Regions from separate parts of the Paenibacillus sp. FSL P2-0121 genome, predicted to be linked through region 4. Evidence: riboswitches for the same ligand, from Rfam matches in the RefSeq annotation. Region 4 holds a riboswitch; each other region holds the start of a gene.
What was found. Region 4 has a riboswitch for thiamine pyrophosphate ahead of MKY54_RS02115 (ABC transporter substrate-binding protein). Riboswitches for the same ligand answer to the same signal wherever they lie in the genome.
Positions count from the first base shown of each region.

Region 1: another riboswitch for thiamine pyrophosphate. It lies ahead of MKY54_RS13275 (ABC transporter ATP-binding protein); the one in region 4 lies ahead of MKY54_RS02115 (ABC transporter substrate-binding protein).
Region 2: another riboswitch for thiamine pyrophosphate. It lies ahead of MKY54_RS10040 (thiamine phosphate synthase); the one in region 4 lies ahead of MKY54_RS02115 (ABC transporter substrate-binding protein).
Region 3: another riboswitch for thiamine pyrophosphate. It lies ahead of thiC (phosphomethylpyrimidine synthase ThiC); the one in region 4 lies ahead of MKY54_RS02115 (ABC transporter substrate-binding protein).

Region 1 is NZ_CP150245.1:3,018,286-3,024,062, forward strand. Features, by position in the region: gene thiM (hydroxyethylthiazole kinase) at 1-754, opposite strand, end outside; gene MKY54_RS13265 (ABC transporter substrate-binding protein) at 796-1,833, opposite strand; gene MKY54_RS13270 (ABC transporter permease) at 1,830-2,606, opposite strand; gene MKY54_RS13275 (ABC transporter ATP-binding protein) at 2,587-3,282, opposite strand; TPP riboswitch at 3,481-3,584, opposite strand; gene MKY54_RS13280 (amino acid ABC transporter substrate-binding protein) at 3,807-4,643, shown strand; gene MKY54_RS13285 (amino acid ABC transporter permease) at 4,697-5,365, shown strand; gene MKY54_RS13290 (amino acid ABC transporter ATP-binding protein) at 5,379-5,777, shown strand, end outside.
Region 2 is NZ_CP150245.1:2,305,591-2,311,367, reverse strand. Features, by position in the region: gene thiH (2-iminoacetate synthase ThiH) at 1-999, opposite strand, end outside; gene MKY54_RS10050 (thiazole synthase) at 1,033-1,800, opposite strand; gene thiS (sulfur carrier protein ThiS) at 1,856-2,059, opposite strand; gene MKY54_RS10040 (thiamine phosphate synthase) at 2,098-2,700, opposite strand; TPP riboswitch at 2,817-2,918, opposite strand; gene MKY54_RS10035 (SDR family oxidoreductase) at 3,006-3,878, opposite strand; gene MKY54_RS10030 (GDSL-type esterase/lipase family protein) at 4,116-5,777, opposite strand, start outside.
Region 3 is NZ_CP150245.1:6,241,180-6,246,956, reverse strand. Features, by position in the region: gene MKY54_RS27470 (AraC family transcriptional regulator) at 1-301, opposite strand, end outside; gene MKY54_RS27465 (beta-galactosidase) at 472-2,523, shown strand; TPP riboswitch at 2,595-2,703, shown strand; gene thiC (phosphomethylpyrimidine synthase ThiC) at 2,807-4,549, shown strand; gene MKY54_RS27455 (phosphotransferase) at 4,635-5,621, shown strand.
Region 4 is NZ_CP150245.1:478,187-483,963, forward strand. Features, by position in the region: gene MKY54_RS02095 (hypothetical protein) at 1-53, opposite strand, end outside; gene MKY54_RS02100 (ABC transporter ATP-binding protein) at 251-1,084, opposite strand; gene MKY54_RS02105 (ABC transporter permease) at 1,119-1,880, opposite strand; gene MKY54_RS02110 (MTH1187 family thiamine-binding protein) at 1,877-2,170, opposite strand; gene MKY54_RS02115 (ABC transporter substrate-binding protein) at 2,249-3,298, opposite strand; TPP riboswitch at 3,460-3,570, opposite strand; gene MKY54_RS02120 (hypothetical protein) at 3,729-5,180, opposite strand; gene MKY54_RS02125 (MFS transporter) at 5,253-5,777, opposite strand, start outside.

The DNA of each region.
Region 1 (5,777 bases), 2.5 Mb from region 4:
CTGGCGTGACCCATGTCAGTTGATTTAGAAACTCAACCTGAAAGCTTCCTGGCCCTTGACCAGTTGTTAGTTCAGCGGCGATTTCAGCGGCTACTCCATAGAAGGAGAGGGCTTCCACTGCAGCCTCCAACGAGGCACCTCCACTTACCGCGAGAAATGCACCCACAACAGCGCTGAGTAAGCAGCCAGTTCCTGTAACCTTCGTGAGAATAGGGTGACCGTTGCTGGCAATATAAGTGTTTTTTCCATTCGTGATCACATCGTCTTTTCCAGTTATGATGACCACACAGCTTAACTTCCTCGCAGCAGCTTCAGCCAAAAGGACTACATCGCCTTCGCCTTCGCCAGCATCCACCCCTTTAATGGACCAACTCTCTCCAATGACATTAGCGACTTCAGCTACATTCCCCCGCAGTGCGGTGATTTGCATCTCATTCACTAGCTTTTGAGTGACAGCGGTCCGATAAGAAGTTGCGCCTGCACCTACCGGGTCAAGCACTAGGGGAACCCCGTGTTTATTAGCGGATTTACCAGCGAGCAACATAGATTGAATGGCGTAGTCATTGAGTGTGCCTATATTTAGAACTACAGCAGACGACATAGCGGCGATGTCGATCACTTCTTCGTGGGCATCCGCCATAAAGGGAGAGGCACCCAGCGCCAACAGACCGTTGGCTGAGAAATTGGCTACTACAATATTAGTGATGTTGTGGATCAAGGGGTTGGATTCCCGTACTTTGGCTAAGTAACTCATCATAATTCCTCCTCAAGCTTGTATGAATAACTAACTAAACGTTACAGATTGATAAAAGCTTCCTGTGCTTTAATATCTTCTGGTAGAAGATCGTTGGTGGATAACCACAGCTGAACCTTTTCCCAAGATGTCGGGTCTTGATAACCAAAAGATTGATCGCCAGCATTCATCAGTGGCAGTAGAATCTCAAGACTTTTTTTCTCAATCTCCTTGTCGAGCGGTGAAGTTGCATCTTCATGTGCAACCAGTAAATCCAGGGCTTGTTCAGGATTCTGCTCCACAAATTCCTGTCCTTTTGTTATGGCATTTAGAAATTTTTTAAAGTAGGCTTCAGAATTTTGCAATCCTTGTTCGCTGGCCACCAGCACAAGCTCATAATAGTCAGGTACTCCGTAATCCGTTGGATTAAGCGAGGTGACCGGATGTCCCTCTTTTTCAAGGATCAGTTGTTCATGGTTGATGAACCCGCCCATTATTGCGTCCACTTGTCCTGTAGAGATCGCAGGGATAAGGTCAAAACCTACGTCAATTAGCTTGGCGGATGAAGGATCGCCTCCATCACTCTGGATCATTGTCCGAATCATTGCTTCATAGAGCGGAATGGAGGAATAGCCGATTTGTTTTCCTGCGAGCTCTTTGGGACTATGAATACTGCCTGCCTGAGGAACCATCAGATGATTCAGTGGATGCCGCACGATAGCTGCAATCGAACGTACAGGAATTTTCTCGCCGCGTGCCATAAGTACCTGAGGCTGATAGCTGAGCGCTAGATCAATTTGATTTGCTGCTACAAGCTTTAGGGCGTCATTGCTGTCCGCAGGCATTTTGATCTCGACATCCAAACCTTCCTCTTGGAAAAAACCTTGCTGTTGCGCAGCGTATAGAAAGGAATGAACGGCATTGGGATACCAATCAAGCATAATCGTCAGCTTGTGTGACTGCTTATTTTCGGTGTTGGAGGAACCAGTTTGGGAGTTGTTATTTAGCTTGTCTGCCTTCCCGCAGCTGCTTAAGAGCAAAAGTGTGCATACTAGAAATACAGAAATAAGTCCTCGTTGTGGTGATTTTAAATGATTCATTGGTTAGATCCTCTTTTCTTTAAAAATAATTGTTCGAGTAAAGCTATCGCCAGAAAAAGCACAACACCAAGCGCGGACAGCAGAAATACAGCCGCGAACATTTCATCGCTCTGCATATTTCCGGCCATTCTGCGGCTGAAGTAACCGAGTCCTTTACTGCCGCCGAGCCATTCCCCGATAGTAGCTCCGATGACGCAGTATACAATGGACAGCTTTAAGCCAGAGAAAAAAGCAGGCAGCGCCAGTGGAATTTGGGTTTTGACAAGCAGCTGCCAGCGGTTTGCACCAAATGTTAATAATAAGTCCTTGTAAGTCTGGCCACTTGTACGAAGTCCATCATATGTACTCACTACAACTGGAAAAAAAGCCGTCAAAAACACCACAGCCACTTTGCTCCACAGCGAATATCCGAACCACATAATAAAAATGGGCGATAGCGCAATTAATGGGACCGTCTGGCTAATGATAAGGAAGGGATAGATGGCCTTTTCTACGGGGCGAAACAGGAACATTCCAATACCCAGCAATACACCAAAAATCACAGAAAGGACAAAACCTATCAGTATCTCCTGCAACGTCGCTAATAAATGCTGTCCAAATAATAATTGCCTGTGCTCGATCAATGCGATGCCAATAGATGAAGGTGCAGGGAGAATAAAGGCTGGAATCAAGTGAAGGCGAACAGCTGACTCCCAGATTACAAGAATGAGCAGTACCAGAAGAAGGAAGGGACCATAGTTGTCTAGATGTTTTTTAAAAGGTATAGGTTGCATGCAATCTTCGCTCCAACTCTGCCCGTAGTGCTATAAACCGGGGTTCATAGTTCATCTTATAATGTCTTGGTTTTGGTAGATCGACAATGATCTCCTGTAATTCGCTGTGCGCACCGCCAGATAATAAATAAATCCGGTCACTGAGCAATAGTGCTTCTTCCAGATCATGAGTGATGAGCATAATCGTCTGATTCAGTTCACCCCATAACTCCAACAGCCAACGGTGTATCTCACGTTTGGTCATGGCATCGAGAGCGCCAAAGGGCTCATCCAGCAGCATAAGGCCACTTCCGCCTCCAGCCACTAAGGTGCGCAGAAATGCGACTCGCTGTTTCATTCCTCCCGAAAGTTCATGGGGATAAGCCTTCTCTACATCTGTTAAGCCGAAGCGGGCCAACATTTCCCGAATCTGAGTGATTGTTTCCTGTTTACTAAATCTGGGCATGATCTCCCAGGGCAAAAGGCAGTTGTCGAGCACTGTTCTCCAAGGCAGCAATAAATCCTGCTGAGGCATATAAGCGATCTGACCTAAACGACTAGCGGTTGAGGGGAGCGTAGGGAGTTTTATTTTTCCATGAGTAGGTTCGAGTAAACCGGCAACCGTTTTGAAAAATGTGCTTTTCCCGCATCCGCTAGCACCTACTACGGAGACGAATTCCCCTTGCCTGATATCCATGGATAGTTTTGCGAATACAGGGGGTTGTTCAGTTTCCGGAAAAGAGTAGGTTAGGCCTTGAATAGATAAAATGGTCGTGATGATCTAACCTCCTAATATTTTTGTGGAGCGCCTAAACAAATAAAGACCCATCCATTTCCAGAGGAAATGAATGGGTCAAAAAGTTCATTCTGCATAATAACACTTAACATGCTTGATGAAAATTCTGCTCCACTTCCCTCCGCTGGTATGATCCAGATCAGGTTCCAAGGGTCCGGAGCTTAAAGCTCCGTCTCAGTCGGCCGACTCCCCTAGTGAAATAACAGGTCCATATTAATTTGTTTATAAATATACCATATCTTTCTGAGAAGTAAAGAGAGAAAGAAGTGAAGGATTAATCCAAGATTGGGTAAGATATAAGTAGAAATCTAGTTAATATTACAATTCCGATGTACATAATCGGAAAAAAGTATTGACGATCATGTGATGGCAGTGTACTATTCAATTTACCGGAAAAAAACCGGATAGAGAGAGGGGATTTAATAATGAAAAAATGGAGTTTAACTATTATATTGGCGTTAACCGTGGTCCTTGTAGCGGCTTGCGGCAATAATTCGAATACCAATACGGCTGCTGAACCAACAGCTGGAACGAATGGTGGAGCAGCATCTTCAGCGCAAAACAGTTTGGAGGCTGTGAAGGCCAGCGGCAAATTGCGGATAGGTACAGAAGGGACTTATGCACCTTTTACTTATCATGACACTGCGGGGAAATTGACGGGTTTTGACGTGGAAATTGCCGAAGAAGTAGCCAAACGTTTAGGTGTTGAAGCAGAATTTTTTGAAACTCAGTGGGATGGTATTTTTGCTGGGATGGATGCGAAACGGTTTGATGTCATTTTTAATGAAGTTTCCATTAACGAAGATCGCAAAGTGAAATATGATTTCTCTGAACCCTATATTGTATCCAAGGCAGTATTGATCGTGAGCGAAAACAATGAGGATATTAAGACCTTTGCTGATCTAAAGGGTAAAAAAGCCGGACAATCCCTGACCAGTAACTTATCCGACATCGCTCGTGAGAACGGTGCTGAAATCGTAGCTACGGACGGTTTCAATCAAGCGATGGATCTGCTGACTTCGGGACGTATTGATGCAACTGTGAATGATGGCTTGTCTTATCTGGATCTGAAAAAACAAAAACCAGATGCAAAAATTAAAGTGGTTGATGAGATTCCTGAAGGCTCACAAAGTGCTGCGGTATTCCTGAAAGGCAATGATGAGCTGGTGAATGCGGTCAGTGATGCGATTAAAGAGATGAAAAGTGATGGAACGTACTTGAAAATTTCCGAGAAATACTTTGGAGCTGACGTTTCAAAATAATACAAGGCTAGCAAGGCTAATTAAGCCTAGAAGCTAAAAAGGATGTCTGAATAATGGATGACCGCAAAATACAAATTTTCTTAGATACACTGCTACCCCTGCTTAAAGCCGGGGTGGCTTTTACCATTCCGTTGGCGCTACTTTCCTTTGTGCTTGGATTGATTTTGGCGATCCTAACCGCGTTGGCACGTCTTTCACCGTGGGTAATTCCGAAGCTAATCGCCCGTTTTTATGTATGGGTCATTCGGGGAACCCCGTTGTTAGTGCAGCTATTTATTATATTTTATGGTTTGCCGGCTGTTGGTATTGTACTCGACCCTTTCATTGCCGCCACCATTGGATTTACCCTTAGCGTAGGGGCTTATTCATCGGAAATCGTACGCGCTGCTATCCTGTCGATACATAAAGGCCAGTGGGAAGCTGCCTTCTCAGTCGGGATGACTCGTGGGCAGGCTCTGCGCCGCGTAATTCTGCCACAAGCTGCACGCGTTTCTGTACCGCCGTTATCCAATTCTTTTATTAGCTTGGTCAAAGATACATCGCTTGCAGCGATCATCACCTATACGGAGATGTTTAGAACTGCTCAGCAGGTAGCCTCTACCACTTATGAGCCTCTGTTGGTATACTCCGAAGCAGGATTGTTTTATTTAGTGTTCTGTTCTGTGCTGTCGGTGCTGCAAAATTACTTGGAGAAACGACTCGATCGTTACTCTGCGACCTAAAGGAGAGATACTTGTGATTGAAATCATTAATTTGCATAAATCCTTCGGCGCACTCCAAGTGTTAAAGGGTATTGATCTGAAAATGGAGCATGGAAAGGTACTTGTCATTATTGGGCCATCCGGCTCCGGAAAGACCACACTGCTGCGCTGTTTTAATCTGTTGGAAATCCCGGATCAAGGCAGCCTGTCACTCGGGGATATCACCATCAATTTTACAGATCATAAGAAAATTCCTCAGAATTCCGTATTGGCCCTTCGGCAGAAAACAGGGATGGTCTTTCAATCGTATAATTTATTCCCGCATATGACTGCGCTTGGCAATGTGATGGAGGGACAGGTAACTGTCCTGAAGCGATCCAAGGAAGAAGCGCGTAAGCGGGGGCTTCAGCTGCTGACTAAGGTGGGTTTGGCT
Region 2 (5,777 bases), 1.8 Mb from region 4:
AGTTCCCCCTGCATTAGTGTGACCGCCCACCTCAGTAGTGACCCCGGCTGACATCTTTGTTATTCCTAGATGAATTAAATGATCGCGTAGAGAGGCAGGCTCTCGTGTAGATAAAGTAATGCCCGAACGGGGTAAAAATAACCGGTATGCCAAAATAATCTGCACTAGCGATCGGTCGGTAACATCACACTCCGGGTTAAATTCCCCTAAATAAGGCCGAAACCGTGGAGGTGACAGACTGATCTCGCAATCTGGATACCGATCCTGCAAATAGCGGGCATGCATGGCACTTTGGAATGCCTCTTGCCGCCAATCATACATCCCGAGCAACGTACCAATATTCACAGAACGAAAACCTGCCTGACAGCCGCGTTCAGGTGCATCCAGGCGATTCCGGTAGTTTCTTTTAGGCCCTTTAACATGCAGCTTTCTGTAAGTCTCCTGGTGGTACACCTCTTGGTATAGTGTTAATCCATCCACCCCTGCTTGAAGAAGCTCTTTATATTCTGCAGTTGATAGAGGATTTATCTCAATACTGACAGAGGAAAAAAATTCCCTAAGTACATCTACACAATCCTTAATATATGAGACAGGATTCTCCCGGCGCGATTCACCAGTCAAAATGAGGATATGCCGCAGACCTGTAGCTGCAATCTTCTCAGCCTCCCTGCGAACCTCCTCCAAGGACAGCTTTTTACGCGGAAAATCATAAATGGAGCTGAAGCTGCAGTAGGTACAATGATTCACACAAAAATCCGCAAGATACATCGGTGTGAACAGCTGCATCGAATAACCAAAATGTGCACGGGTCAGTCGCTGTGCAGCCAACGCCATCTCCTCTAGCAGCGGCGTTGCTGCCGGAGAGAGCAATGCCAGCAAATCATTTTCGTTCAGCTTGTCTTTTCCAAGCGCCCGCCTAACGTCATCCTCCCGGAACTCCTTCCACAGCTGCTCATAAGGATACTGCTCCAAGCGGGCCAGTGTGTCAAAAAAGCTCATGCTAATCTTCCCTCCTTTCGTGACCTATCAAATTCAGTTCAAAAATCCAGTCAACGGTGACGAAGCAAAAGCAACTTCTTCTACAGGACCGAGTCCTGCCAAATAAGCTTTGCGGCCAGCGGATATCGCCTCGCGGAACGCTTCCGCCATGACGAGCGGATTACGTGCCGTTGCAATAGCCGTATTAAGCAGAACAGCAGCGGCCCCCATCTCCATTGCTTCCGCCGCTTCCGAGGGCTTGCCAATCCCGGCGTCTACAATAATCGGCAAATTCACTTCTTCAATAAGAATACGCACAAGCTCCTTAGTGCGCAGGCCGCGATTCGTCCCGATCGGCGCACCAAGCGGCATCACAGCAGCAGCACCGGCATCTCTCAGACGTAAAGCAGCCGAAAGGTCCGGACTCATATATGGCAATACTACAAAACCCTCCGCTGCTAAAATCTCTGTAGCTCGTATGGTCTCCAGATTATCTGGAAGCAGGTATTTCTGATCATTGATCACTTCGATCTTGACCCAGTTCCCCAGTCCCGCAGCTCTTGCTAATCTTGCAATACGGACTGCCTCTTCCGCTGTACGCGCTCCTGAGGTATTAGGCAGAAGAGTCATGTGGCCGGGAATGTGGTTCATGATATTTTCTGCTCCACCTTGCGGGTCCACTCGGCGAAGCGCTACAGTAATCACCTGAGAACCAGAGCTTGCGATCACTTCGGGGATCAACGTATTCCGGCTATATTTTCCGGTTCCGATAAATAATCTACTGGTTAATTCGATACCGCCAATATGTAACGGGTCATGCATGAAATTACCTCCCTTTGGTTCTTATAAATTTCTCAAAATTCTATACCGCTCCATCTCAACCCCCACCAACAAAGTGCACCAGTTCCAAACGATCATCCTCGCTCAGAGCAGTACTTTCATAATTCTCCTTACTGACAATTTCTCCATTCAGCTCAATGATCATCAGACGACCTGACCACTCAGGAAGACTGATCAAATCAGCTATAGTTTGAATACCACCAGAACACTCTGCGGATTTCCCGTTAATCAACAGCTTCATTCTGAATCACCCCCTTCGCCCGTGCTGTTACCTCCAGGCTATGAATGAACCGCCTTATGAATAGCTTTGGCGGCCTCATAAGGATCATCCGCTCCGCAAATACCGGACATCACAGCAACTCCTGCCGCACCTTTCCTGATGATCTGCGCCGCATTAGCGGGGCTAATTCCGCCAATCGCAATTACAGGAATAGAGCTGGTCTTCACCGTTTCTGCAAGCAGCTCTAACCCACGTGCGGGCAGCCCTAACTTGCTATCCGAGGGAAATACATGACCAAACAAGCAATAATCAGCTCCCTGCTCTGAGGCATTCGCCGCTTCTTCCGGAGAATGAACCGATCTCCCCAGCCGAAGCTGAGGTGCAATTCGCCGGGCTGTACCCGGACTCAGACTGTGCCAGGCCAACTGAACCCCCGCGGCACCAGCTGCCAAGGCTACATCTATTCGGTCGTTGATTATCAGTTTGGTAGCGGGCATACCGGCAGCCAACAGCTCCTGTGCCGCAGCGAGTAGTTCGTGTGCAGGACATTGCTTATCTCTCAGGTGAATATAATCGACCCATATCTGCACCGTGACAGCTAGTTCAACAAAATGTCTCAGTTGCAGCTTGCCGTCTGATATTAGATGGATCTCAGCTTGCAATATCACGATCTCCTCTCTCACTTCCCTATAGGTCAGTAAAAAACAAAAAAACTGCCTCCCGTAAGGAAGGCAGTCAGAATCTGTATATAGACGGCACTATAAATAGCTCGATAACAGAAATTCGTCCTCCACTTCCCTACGCTGGTCTTAACCAGATCAGGTTCAAAGGGTCCGGAAATCCATTCCGTCTCAGCCAATCGGCACCCCTAGTGACATAAATATACAATTTTAAAATGCTAACGTGGTTTATAGTAACATATTTTTTTATTGAAATACACCCATTTATTCACATTAGCTGTACTGATCTAACCGTTTACTACCTCGCCACCATTTACATGAATAACCTGTCCAGTCACATAACTGGAATCGTCAGAGGCCAGATATACATAGGCTGGTGCCAGCTCTTCTGGTTGTCCAGGCCGTTTCATAGGCTGTGTACCTCCAAACTCGCTAACCTGTTTTGCATCAAAGGTAGAGGGAATCAGCGGTGTCCAGATTGGACCTGGTGCAACACCGTTTACCCGTATGCCCTTCTCTGCCAGATTCGTGGACAAGGATCGTGTGAAGCTAAGAATAGCTCCTTTAGTTGATGAATAGTCCAGCAGCTGCGGGCTTCCGCGATAAGCGGTAATTGAAGTTGTATTTATAATGGTAGATCCTGCTTTTAAATGAGGCATAGCTGCTTTTGTTAAATAGAACATCGCAAATATATTCGTACGGAAAGTACGCTCAAGCTGCTCGGAAGTAATATCCTCGATCTTAGCTTGCGGATGTTGCTCTGCCGCGTTATTGATGAGAATATCAAGCTTTCCTAAGCCCTCCACCGTCTGTTTAATAAGATCCTTACAGAATTTCTCGTCACCGATATCACCTGGAATTAGGATACATTTGCGGCCTTCCTGCTCGACCTGACGTTTAGTTTCCTCTGCATCTGAGTGTTCATTAAGATATGAAATGACCACATCAGCGCCTTCTTTAGCAAAAAGCACAGCAACTGCACGCCCAATTCCGCTGTCTCCACCGGTAATTAATGCCGCCTTGTCTTGCAGTTTACCTGCTGCTTTATAATTTGCCGGCTCGTATTTGGGCAGCGGCGTCATTTCACTCTCAATCCCTGGCTGATGATGCTGCTCCTGTGGGGGTAAGGTTTTTGTAGCTTGTTTATTGTTGCCTGACATCTTCCCTATCTCCTCTCGTTAAGCAAATTGATAGTTAACTGATCGTCTTAGGATGGCACAACTATGCACGTTTATACGCTGGGTTTGTCATTTTCTTAAATTGCTTTACGAATCTTACTTACCACAATGAAAGTAGAAATAAACAACCGTGAGAGATACACTGCTGTAAGTGGAGAGGAATTCACTGCATACAAATAGACACAGCATCGCTGCTGTGCCTTGAATTGTTCACCCTGACTATTTTAGAGAAGAAACATGATTTTCTGCATTCACTTCATGTTCCAGCACCCACATAAAGTTCAGAGCTTTGGCCGCTTTCTCCCGGGTCACTATAGCTTTAGGTTCTAGTTCTGTCCCATTGACCATTTCGCCTCTGGCAATCCCCACTTCAGATCTAATGAGTCCTAATTCATATGCACTTTTCACTTTTGAAATTAAATAAGGAGAAATGTCCGCTGTATCAACAAGCTGCGTCCAGGATACAAGAGGATAGTACATCGCACCTCTAGCTCCTGGCTCCAGATTCGAATCATAGCCAGGATCTCCTGGCACTACTGCTATGCCGTTATAATCAGTCATGTACTTAGGTTTATTAGCAAACTTTATTTGGTAAACGTCATAGAGAATAGCACCCATCGTTTCACGTGACAGCTTACCTTTCGGATAATAGGCAAGATCTGATCTTTCCACTTTCATTAACTTAGAAATACTGCGTGTGAATTCAGCAACTGTCATCACCGTATCCGGATTAAAATTTCCTTGACGGTCTTTGCCCATTACTCCCAGCTGGATTAATTTCTCAATTTGATTACGGTAATAAGCAGCTTCCCCAGTCGTCGTATCATTCGTTATTTCCGGAAAAATCTTACCCCAGTTCCCTGTTAGTGCCGCATGCTTAACGTTCCCTTTAAGGTAAGCAGTAATGGAGGCAGCAGTAGAATCGCCAGTAGCACCTTTCTCTACAAGCTCCGTAACAATCATCCGCGAAAATTGTTTGGAGAGCGCTTCTTTAAAATGAGTCCCATCGACTTTCTTTGAAGGATGCCCGTTAGCGTAACTTCCGTCATTTGTTTTGCCTGGCGTTTCTCCGGCTTCAATTGACATGAAGAGGGATGTTATTGCTTCTACACCGATCTCGTTATAATATTTCAGACTTTCCGAGTTAAGGTCAATAAGTGTAACTCCAGATTCATCTGCGACCCGTTTAAGAATATCTACAAACTTTCTTGATTTAAAAGAATTTTCATAGATATATCCCGGACTTGCATTCCCTTTAATTCTGGACATTGGGGTTACCAGTACTGGTATCATACCCCGGGCTTGAATCGCAGGGAGATAGACTGCTTTAAGGTAATTTTCATACATTGCTTCTGTCGAACCTCTGCCGTAACGTCTGAACTCATCTGCGCTCTCATCATTGTGTCCGAATTGAATAAACACATAATCCCCAATGCTGCCATTCAGTAAAATGTCGTTCAGTCGACCTTCTGTATAGGCATTTTTAAACGAGCGTCCCCCCATGGAATAGTTAGTTACACTCAATTTATGTTGATTAAACATACTGCCAATAATCTGGCCCCAACCACTCATTGGTGCTTCGTCGAAGGTGTAGGACTTGACCGTAGAATCTCCAAGTATAAATAAATTCGGAAGAGCTCCAACTGCTCTATGCTGAGGCAAAATCGGTTCCAGTATGATCTCCTCAATCCCCACAGCTGTGTTCACTTTGTTCGGTTCGATCTCAATATCTATATGGTCACGGCCGTTTACATACGTATAAGTCCACTCTTTCCCTTTGGCTACAGCCGTATGCTTGACGGGTACAAGCTTTGCAGCGTCCCAATGTCCACTTTTCAACAAGCGGCTGGTCTGCATTCCGGATACTGACACGATCCCATC
Region 3 (5,777 bases), 1.2 Mb from region 4:
GGACAATTTCAGTGTTAAAATGAACCCAGCGGACATCCCAAGGCTCGCCTGGGTCAGAGCCGTATTGCTGATAAGCCCCTTTAGGGTACAGAAAACCTCGTCCTCTACTCATCGGAATACGTTCGCCCTCATGGAATACATAACCCTCCCCATCAAAGATCAAATGCAGGTTATAACTCCCCAGAAAACCTTCGCTTCTTCTCTCTGTATGTTGTGGAAAGTGAGTGTAATGTCCCAAAAATTCAGGATAACAGACATATTTCGAAAAAGCCGGTGTCGGCAAATACCATTGTTTCTTCATGTTTGGCAGCACCCGTTTCTGTAGCGCAACAGAGCGCAAGTTGGATTAAGGCAATGAACGCAAGATTGTTATATGATAGCAATATTTTGTTATATAAGACCTCTTATCATTGATACTACAATAGAATTATAAAATATTGAAAGCATATTTTTAATACTTTGGAGGTAATGATGAAGAAACCTGTCGCAACTGAAAAATTCGAGCTTGGCGTCTGTTATTATCCGGAGCACTGGCCAGAAAACATGTGGGAGGACGATTATCGCCGGATGCGTGAACTCGGCTTTACGATCATTCGGATGGGCGAGTTTGCTTGGTCTATTTTTGAACCGGCAGAAGGGCAGTTTCAGTTCGGGCTCTTTGATCGGGCGATTGATCTAGCACATAAATATGGTCTTCAGGTTGTACTTGGTACTCCGACGGCGACGCCTCCAGCTTGGTTGACTGATAAGTATCCCGAAGTTTTAAATGTAACCTACGAAGGTGTTACACTTCAGCATGGCATGCGCCGTCATTATAATTACAGCAGTCCTAAATACCGGGAACTGTGTGCACGTATTGCAGAACAAATGGCTGAACATTACGGCAATCATCCGGGTGTAGTTGGCTGGCAAATTGATAATGAGCTCAACTGTGAGATCAGTGAATTTTATTCGGAGAGTGACCATAAGGCTTTCCGGGAATGGCTACAGCAGAAATATGTTACACTTGAGCATTTGAACGAGGCCTGGGGAGCTGTTTTTTGGAATCAAAGCTATAGTGACTGGTCTCAGGTCTATCTTCCACGTCCGACTCCAGTACCGAAGCAACCCAATCCTCATCAGGCATTGGATGAAAAACGGTTTATTTCGGACAATACAATTTCTTTTGCCAAAAACCAAGCGGATATCATCCGTAAACTTGCCCCTAAGCAGTGGGTAACCACGAACGGTCTGTTCGGGCATCTCGATAGCCATGAAATGACGGATGAACTGTTGGATTTCTTCAGCTATGATTCCTATCCTCAGTTCTCTACTATTTTTTATGACCCGAATGAGCGGAATCCGCTGAATGATAGAGGCTGGGGACTGTCGTTATCTGTTGTTCGTTCGATATCCCCGAATTTCTGCATTATGGAGCAGCAGTCGGGCCCGGGTGGCTGGGTGAACCGGATGGATATGCCTTCTCCAAAGCCCGGGCAGATGCGGTTATGGACTTATCAGTCGATCGCTCATGGAGCAGATATGGTGTTATATTTCCGCTGGCGGACAGCTACGATGGGTAATGAAATTTATTGGCATGGAATCAATGACTATCATAATCAGCCTAACCGGAGAGTGCGGGAAGCGGGGCAGATCGGTCAGGAGCTGGCAGCAGCAGGTCATGCGTTTGTCGGTACTCGTAATCAGGCTAACATTGCTATTGTTCGTGATTATGACAATGAGTGGGATGGAGAATACGATGTTTGGCATGGCCCGTTTATGTGGAAGAGCAATAAGGAGTGGTACAAGGCGCTTCAGCGGAAGCATATCCCGAATGACGTACTCTATTTACGCAAAAAAACAACGCTGGAGGAGCTTGCAAGGTACGACGTGCTTATCTATCCTCACCCAGCGATTATGACAGATGAGACAGCAGCACTGCTGGATGAATATGTTCAGCAAGGCGGCAAACTGATCTTCGGCTGTAGAACCGGCTATAAGGATGAGCACGGTCAATGTTATATGCGTCCTTTCCCAGGTGCTGCTAAGGATCTATGCGGGATCACAGTTGAAGAATTCACAATGGTTAAGGGCAGTCGTCAGCCAACAACAATTAGCTGGTCGGGCGTGACCGAAGTCGTTACAGGAGCAGATGACTTTAATGATATTCTCAAAATAGAGGAAGCTTCGGTTGAAGTGATGGCGGTTTACGCCTCTGATTATTATGCGGGAAAACCGGCGGTAACTAGAAATCGTCGCGGCAAGGGTGAGGTTTGGTATTACGGAGCCGTATTTAATGAACAGGCAGCGGCTGAGATCATAAATTTAATTGATCTACAATCGCCAGCAGATTGGCTGGAGCTCCCAGAAGAGGTAGAACTGCAAGTCCGTACCGGAGCTTCTTCCAGTTATGCTTTTTTGCTTAATTATAATGAGACTCCTGTCACGATCCATCTTCATGAGACCAAAACAGATTTACTGAGCGGCACAACATTGTCGGGCGAGGTGCTTCTGGAAGGATTTGGGGTATTGGTGTTAAACTAACGTATACATTGATCTCACATTTGAGTAGATTTGGATAATTCTCTCTTTTCGGTTATACTTTGAAGTAGCAATTATATAGTCACGGGAGCTTGGTGGGACCAGGCTGAGAGGATAGTTATAACTATCGACCGTCAAACCTGATCTGGATAATGCCAGCGGAGGAAATGGAGCTCTATTTCTATTTGTCTACTCTAAGGCCGCATCTTATACAGATGTGGCCTTTTCTATGTGTGGGGAGTAGACCGTCTCCGCTTGATCAAATCACCTTATAGGAGGAATTGAGATGACAAGCGAATTGAACAACGATCCAATCAATCTATCAGCTTTTCCAGCAAGTCAAAAAGTGTATGTAAAGGGTTCACGGTCTGATATTCAGGTGCCTATGCGGGAGATCTCACTTAGTCCAACTGCGGGCATAGACGGCGAAGAGGAGAATGCTCCAATTCATGTCTATGACACAAGCGGGGCTTATACGGATGCTAATATTCATACTGATATTCGTCAGGGGTTAGAGCCCAATCGTCTGAGCTGGATTGAGGAACGAGGGGATGCGGAAGCGTACGAAGGAAGAACCGTGAAGCCTGAAGATAACGGGAATGCAACGGGAAAAGCTGTGGCGGAAGTGTTTCCAGCGCTCCATAGAAAACCTTTGCGAGCGAAAAAGGGGCGTAATGTCTCTCAAATGCATTATGCACGCAAAGGGATTATTACTTCTGAAATGGAATACGTTGCGATTCGTGAGAATGTGACACCGGAATTTGTAAGAGATGAAGTAGCCCGCGGCCGCGCCATCATTCCAGCGAATATCAATCATCCAGAGAGTGAACCAATGATTATTGGACGCAATTTTTTAGTGAAGATCAATGCCAATATAGGAAATTCCGCAGTATCCTCATCCATAGAAGAAGAGGTAGAGAAGATGAGATGGGCCACCCGCTGGGGTGCAGATAATATAATGGATCTCTCCACAGGTAAAAACATCCATACGACACGCGAGTGGATCATCCGTAATTCTCCTGTTCCTATTGGAACGGTGCCTATCTATCAAGCGTTGGAAAAAGTGAATGGGAAAGCGGAAGATTTAACGTGGGAAGTATACCGTGATACGCTCATAGAGCAAGCGGAGCAAGGGGTTGATTATTTTACCATTCATGCAGGGGTTCTGCTTCGTTATATCCCGTTGACTGCACAACGTATGACAGGCATTGTTTCAAGAGGTGGCTCCATCATGGCGGCATGGTGTCTTGCGCATCATCAAGAGAACTTTTTATATACACATTTTGAAGAGATATGTGAAATCATGAAGCTGTACGATGTTTCTTTTTCCCTAGGCGATGGATTACGTCCGGGTTCGATTGCTGATGCGAATGATGAAGCACAATTTGCCGAGTTAGAGACGTTAGGTGAATTAACAGCTATAGCTTGGAGTCATGATGTACAGGTAATGGTAGAGGGTCCAGGACATGTGCCGATGCACTTGATTAAAGAGAATATGGATAAGCAACTTGAAACTTGTAACGAAGCCCCTTTTTATACATTAGGTCCACTGACTACAGATATTGCGCCTGGTTATGATCATATTACCTCTGCTATAGGTGCAGCGATGATTGGTTGGTTCGGTACAGCTATGTTATGTTACGTAACTCCGAAGGAACATCTTGGCCTGCCTAATAAGGAAGATGTACGTATAGGGGTCATTACTTATAAAATAGCGGCTCATGCCGCAGATTTGGCGAAAGGGCATAAAGGAGCACAAGACCGGGATAATGCTCTTTCGAAAGCCCGTTTTGAATTTCGTTGGCGTGATCAATTTCATTTATCGTTAGATCCTGAGCGAGCGCTCGAATATCATGATGAGACATTGCCTGCGGAAGGCGCTAAAACAGCTCATTTCTGTTCCATGTGCGGGCCGAAATTTTGCAGTATGAAGATCTCTCATAATATCCGGAATACGACGAGAATTGAATCAGGAATGCAAGAGAAGGCGCAAGAGTTTCTCCAAGGCGGGAGCCTCATTTATAGATAACTTTTTCTGCTAAAAAGAAATATCTAAAAGAAGTCGTCATTGGCGGCTTCTTCTTTTATACTTTGAATAGATAGGAGTTGATGAATTGGAAGCGATTCGTTCAGAGGAAGCCATTTTAGAGGATTTAAGTAATAGTTTCTATCATTTTTTTGGATTGAAAGTCCTTCATGCTACCCCAATAAAACGTGGCTGGTTAAATCTTAAATGGAAAATCATAACGGATTCAGGACCATTTCTACTTAAACAATACAACAAAAAAAGATATAAATTGTATAACCCAGAAGAGCTGAACTTTGCTTTTTCTCAACAGAAAAGACTGTATCTACAGGGGCTCCCATGTCCCGGATTGTTGGCTTATAACCATAAAGTTTTATTGGAATCAGATATGGGAGAGACGTTTATGGTTATGGAATATTGTGAAGGGCGTGTCATAGAGCCGGGCAAAATTAACATCCTTCAAATGTTTGATTTGGGTCGTGGCACAGGTAAAATGCATCGTTTATTAAATGATGGGACCCTTAGTTTGAAAAGAACCCCACAATTTATTCCCCAAAGCCCTGAGGAACGTTTAGAACATTGGAATGTACTCCTACAACAATCAAAGGAAATGGGCAAAACTTCACTCATCACTGACCTAGAGATACAACTGAGAGCGACTGAAGAAATAGATCCGGAAATATTCGAAGGACTTGTAGCTGGATGGGCACATCGTGATTTATGGGTTGATAATCTTTTATTTCAAGATAGCCAATTGTCTGCAATTCTAGATTTTGATCGGTTCAAATATGATTATCCGCAGCTTGATGTAGCGCGAGCAGTGATGTCATGTGCTTTAGATGAAGATTTAGATGGAGCGCTAGCTTCAGCATTTATTGACGGATATCGTGAGGAACGAACGGTGGAGCAAGGGGATTTAACAAAATCATTGCAGTTGTTGTGGTATATGGAAAGCCCGTGGTGGATTAATGCCGCGATGGACAAACATAGTGTACCTCCAAAACGTTTTGCAAAAGAAATGAATTGGCTGGCTAAGAACCTGAACAATTTACCTGCTATCTTAGGGAACTTATAGTGAAAACGATTGAATTATAGCCTAAAAGATGCATTGACCAGCAAAAGTTTGGCGCCTATAATCTTAACAAGGAAAATCCATCAGATATAGAGCTGTTTGTAAACGCATACAATGAGTTTTTTCCTTATTAATCATTGAAGGAGGAGATCAAACCTA
Region 4 (5,777 bases):
AATCCGGCCCAAAGCAGCAAATCACCGGTATAAATCCCGTAGAATGTCCCCAACCCGCCCGGTTACTATCCATTACCAACAGGGAGTCGGTTTTCGCCACACATTTAATGTGATCCCTACTATGATGAGTGAAATTTGTTTAATTGAGCAGATACATCCGCGTCAATTATAAATAGGGCAGGAGTTTATCGCTGCAAAATAAAAAACTGACACCGCTATACCAGCGATATCAGTTTACAGTTTTTAGCGATTAAGCTAGCGGCTGCCTATTTTTAGCTTGTTCCTCTCGCATCCACTGTGACAACTGGCGTTTGAGCTTAAGGAATTCGGGAGAGTCCGTAATCTCATCACGGCGTGGCCGCGGAAACGGCACATCGACTGTATGCAGAATGGAGCCGGGGCGGCCGGAAAATACATAGATACGATTAGAGAGCAACAACGCTTCTTCGATGTTGTGAGTAATGAACAGCACAGAGCGGCGATTCTCTTCCCACAGCTCAAGCAGCCAGCGCTGCATTTCACTGCGAGTTAGTGCATCGAGTGCGCTGAAAGGTTCATCCAGCAACATTAGCTCCTGGGGAGCGAGCAATGCTCTGAGAAAAGCTGCACGCTGCTGCATCCCGCCAGACAGCATATGCGGATAAGCATGTTCGAACCCGCTTAACCCAACCTTGGTAAGCCACTGGCGCGCTTCCTCGCGGGCTCCATCCCGCAGTGCACCTTTGATCTCCCCAGCAAGCAGCACATTATCCTCAATTGTACGCCAAGGAAAAAGCGCAGGCTGCTGCGGCATATAACTAATTTCACCGCGTTGACCTGTAACGACCTTACCGTTCATGCGGATCGTGCCTGCATCGGGTTTCACAAGGCCGCCAATCATATGGAATAAGGTGCTTTTTCCGCAGCCGGAAGGACCAACGATCGAAACGAACTCTTGTTGCTCTACCTTGAGAGAGACATTATTCAGAACTTTCGTCTCACGGCGACGATGGGAAAAAGATTTGGAGATGCCGCTCACTTCAAGGGCGGGTGCCACGGTATGAGCTTCAGGAGAGCTTATGACTTCTGTTGTTCTGTGTTGCATTTGCGTCGCTTGAGACATACAGGCATCTTCCTTTCTATGAGTTACGGCGCGGCTTCCAGCGAACCAGCCATTTTTCCAGCAATGCAATAATAGCAAAGAGTACAAGACTTAAAAGTACAATAATAACAATAGCAACAAACATCCGATCCGTACGATATGCGGATTTCTGCAGAAGCATATAATAGCCAATACCTTTATCCGCGCCAATCCATTCAGCGACCACGGCGCCCATAACCGCATAAGTAGCAGATATTTTTACGCCGGAAAATAGTGCCGGGATAGAAGAGGGCAGCTCCAGCTTGGTGAAGATTTGCCACTTGCTTGCGCCAGCCATTTTCATATAATTCATCATGACCTGATCACTTTGGGCCAGACCGCCCATCGCAGCGACAGCTACCGGGAAGAAACATACTAGTGTAATCAGCACGATTTTGGGCAAAAGACCAAAGCCGAACCAGATAATGAGCAGGGGTCCGAGCGCGATGGAGGGAACATTTTGACTCAGAATAATAAGTGGATAAAAAGCCCGTCTAGCCCAAGGCAAAAGATGCAAAAGCAAAGCAACGATCAGGCCTACCCCCGTACCAATGGGAAAACCAATTAAAGTGAGCCGCAGCGTAGCCATCGTATGTGCCCAAAGACCAGAAGCGTTACTGGTGGATTCACGAGCAATATCAGCAGGACTCGGCAGAATCCAGGATTCAATATGAAATACAGATACAGATAGCTGCCATACGGTTAAAAAGAAGACGACCGCCACAAGGGGCGGCCATATTAGCTTCCAGGTCGATCTCACAGCCGATATTTCTCCGTCAATTTATCCATGCTGATTCCGTTAGGATTATGAGCGATTTTGATCTGCGAAATTACGCTTGGACTGCCTGCTTCGATCAACGCCTCCTGCATCTGACGCACAACCTCCAGCAGCTCGCTAAGCTCACCTTCCATTGTGGTTTCCAGTGGATTCACTTGATGTTTAACACCGGATTTCTGAATGACCTCAATCGCTTTATCTACGTATGGGATGGAATCCTCATTGTTCGGAGTTTTTGGAATTACTTGAATGCTTAGTAGGGTGTTAGCCACAATAATCAATCCTCTCATTTTATAAGGTAAGTTCAAAAAGCCAACTTTGATAACGAAGTAATTCATTACAATTGTTGTTTACTCCGCCGGTAAAAAATCATTACTGAATGCACTAGCAGCATCCAGCGGTTTATCCAGCAACTTCAGATCATACATCCAATCGCCGTAATTTTGCCAGACCTCGGTTTTTTGCTCGCCCCAGCGGGCAGCATCGTCCTTGTATTTTGGGCTAAGCCATTTTTGGCTAGCTAGGACAAGGTCGGCGTCCAGGTCAGGAACGGCCTTCGATAACATACCGGCAGCCTCTTCCGGATGATCTATGGCATATTGATAACCTTTTGATGTGGCTTTCATGAAGGCCTTCACCAGATCAGGATGATCTGCAATTTGCTTCTCACTCGTCGTCAGCACAGGCGTGTAATAATCGAGCTGCGGCGCATAATCCTTTAAGTACAGCATATCCAATGGCTCGCCACGCAACTCAGCCTCAACACCAGTCCAAGCGTAGAAAATCCAGGCGAAATCAATGTCACGTTTGACGGCGGTAAAATAATCAGCTTCACCGATACTGATCAGCTTCACCTTTTTCACATCGCCACCTTCAGGATCCATGATAGCTTTCATGGCTGCTTCTTCGGCCGGTGAGCCCCAGCCTCCGTAGGTTTTACCTTCGAAATCCTTTGGTGATTTAATATTGCGATCTACTGGAGCAGCGAATCCCGACGTATTATGCTGAATAATAGCTGCTATCGAGACAAGGGGTACGCCTTGTAGACGGGCTAGTGTTAATCCTTCTTGGGCGCTGATGCCAAATGCGGCTTCGCCAGAAGTAACCATAGTATCAGAACCCGCTGCGCCTGGCTGAACGATCTCGACGTCCAGACCTTCTTCAGCGTAGTAACCAAGATCCTTAGCTACGTATAGACCGGTATGATTCGTGTTCGGTGTCCAGTCGAGTGCGACTTTAACTTTGGTGAGCTCTTTTGGAGCATCCGTCCCAGCCGCAGCAGTTGGATCAGTAGCATTTGCTTTGTTTCCGGCTGTATTCCCATTGTTGCTGCCGCATCCGGCAATGGCAAGAATGAGTACACAGGTGAGGCACAACGTAAGTGCTTTTTTAAGGTGCATGTCTTCTTCTCTCCTTTAAGGTTACAAGAATCCCGTCTTCACAACATGAACCGTAAAGTGTAGTATGTACGTTTTTCTACATCTTTTAGTGATCTTACAAAAAAAGCGCCCCGAGTGATCGGGACGCTGGCTTGGCGCAAGGTTAGTTAAGGTCACAGGGACCAGAACCAATTGGCGATTCCTACGCTGGCATTATCCAGATCAGGTATAAGGGTCAGTATCTTGTGGGATACAATCTCAGCCGGCCAATTCCAGCACCCCTGGTTCTATGAAGTTAACGGGTATTTCTATGTGCAATATAAGTAAGTATAAGTTTTGTACCCATACTTTATATCTTATATTTCTCGCATACGGTGTATTATAGACGGCTGTACTCAGAATGTCTAGTAGTGCACTCCTGAATTTTTCCAATCAAGTAGTTTCTTTTTTGCTAGTCTAGATCTTTATATTTTTTGCGGTGACGCCGTTTAAGCTCACTAACCAGCGCCCCTAGCGTGAGGACAACGCTGATCAGAATCCCGCTCATGATCACGAAGAGGGCAAGAAATTCAAAGGGAGAATAACCAATCATTTTACTCCATTGAATCTTTCCATCCAGATCGTCAATGACCTGATTCATGCCGTAAATCCCGCTTACTACCGTAAATACAGTAAGAATCATCAGCAGATTATCCCGTCGCTTGGATTGAAACTTATCCTGATACTGAAACAGGTCATTTAAGGTTTCTTTCACTTCCTCGAACAAAGCGTCGTTTCCGTATACTTTACGCAGCTGAAGAAATATCTCCCGGCCCTGCGACTGGGAAATCAACTCCAAGAAGTAGAACTTTGCCGAGAACTTATTAATGGAGTAGATTAGATTGTCTATTTCCTCATAATCATGATTAATCCGAAGTCGGGAGTGCATATTGGCGAGCTTTAGCAGAACGATTTTGTGGAAAATATTGAGTAAAAATCCGTAATAATATTGCCCGTACATCTGGTTGGCTAGACTAACAGCAATCTCCTGTTCAGCGCGGGTCATGCAGCAAAAGGTTTGCTCATTCATCATATAATATGTGTCTGGACCCCAGCGATTATAGGAATGCTCATGACAATAGTTTGCAATATACGCTGGATCGCTGGCACTGGCATAGGGCTTTCCGTTCAGATTAATTCCATCAAGCTGTGAGGCGCGATAGCGTAGATTTACACTAATCTCATCAGAGCTTTCTTCATTCTGAAAGCCGTAAAAAGCTTGCACCTGCATTCTTTCATCTACGAAAAAAGGAAGGGTCTCGAAATAAGCCCCATTGATATCCGATTGATCCAGATATGGCTCCAGTCCATCCACCAAATTTCGGAAGACAAAATCCTCTACCATCTCATAGGTCTGTTCCCCGCAATGAATATAAGTGTAATCATCCTGTATGAAGGTATTCTCTAGCGCACGGAAACGATCTGCGAATTCTAGGGCAATACTAAAGGGAATTGAATCCCCCTCCAGCTGGACACGTATCGTCACGAATCCAAGCTGAAAAGGACATATGAATATATCCGTCGAGAGAATTTTGAAAAATATAGATTGCTGCGGAATCTCCAGAATGCAGTCGAGATTATTTACTCTGGAAAAACGGCGAAACGAGTCGGCATCCTTCCTGCGTGGAAAAAGGACATGTGCAGCAAACGGTAAATAGGTGCGCTCCATTCGTTCATGGGAAACACAGTAGCCATCTCCGTAGTAGGCAGCTTCAAGCTCTTTATTATCCAGAAAAAAACGTGTGAAGCCGTCGTCCTGTAATTGCTGGATAAGCTGCTTAGAATCGCCCTTTTTTATAGAAAAGGGAAATATAAACTGCATGAGCGCAGTATGTAACAAAGGCTCAGTTGAAGACTCATTCATTCATCGTCCATCCTTGTGCTCAGAATATGCTTATAGATCACATTACCCTAAAAGGATAACGTTGATACTGTTCTAAATACGGAAACTCTTTCCTTTCACCGCTTGCATAGATTGGAACCTCCATGCGGCAATGCTAAGCAGAAACAAGAAGGCGGCAAAAGCGGCAAGTAATCCGGCTGTTTGTGCCACTTCTAAATGGTCCATAGACCAGCCCATAAACAGAGGTAGCAAAGCACCGCCAACACCTCCGGAAGCAATCATAATGCTGGGTGTTGACTCTTCGGTGCCAGGCAGCATTTTGCTGGAGTAGACTAAAGCAATGGAGAAAATACCGGACATAAACAGCCCCAGCAGCAGAATTACAATGAAAGCAGCCATTCGATTGTCAGTGAACGGAAAGAGTGCCAGCAGTAACAAGGTTAGTAAACAGCTGCTGAGAATGTACACGCGATAAGATATTTTTTCGGCAATTACACCCGCAAACAATCTTCCTGTAGACATCGCCAGCCAAAAGAAAGTGACTGTCAGTGCTGCGGCAGACTCCGTCATCCCTAGCTTGGCAATAAAGATAGCCGGCATAAAGTTGACTAAACTCAT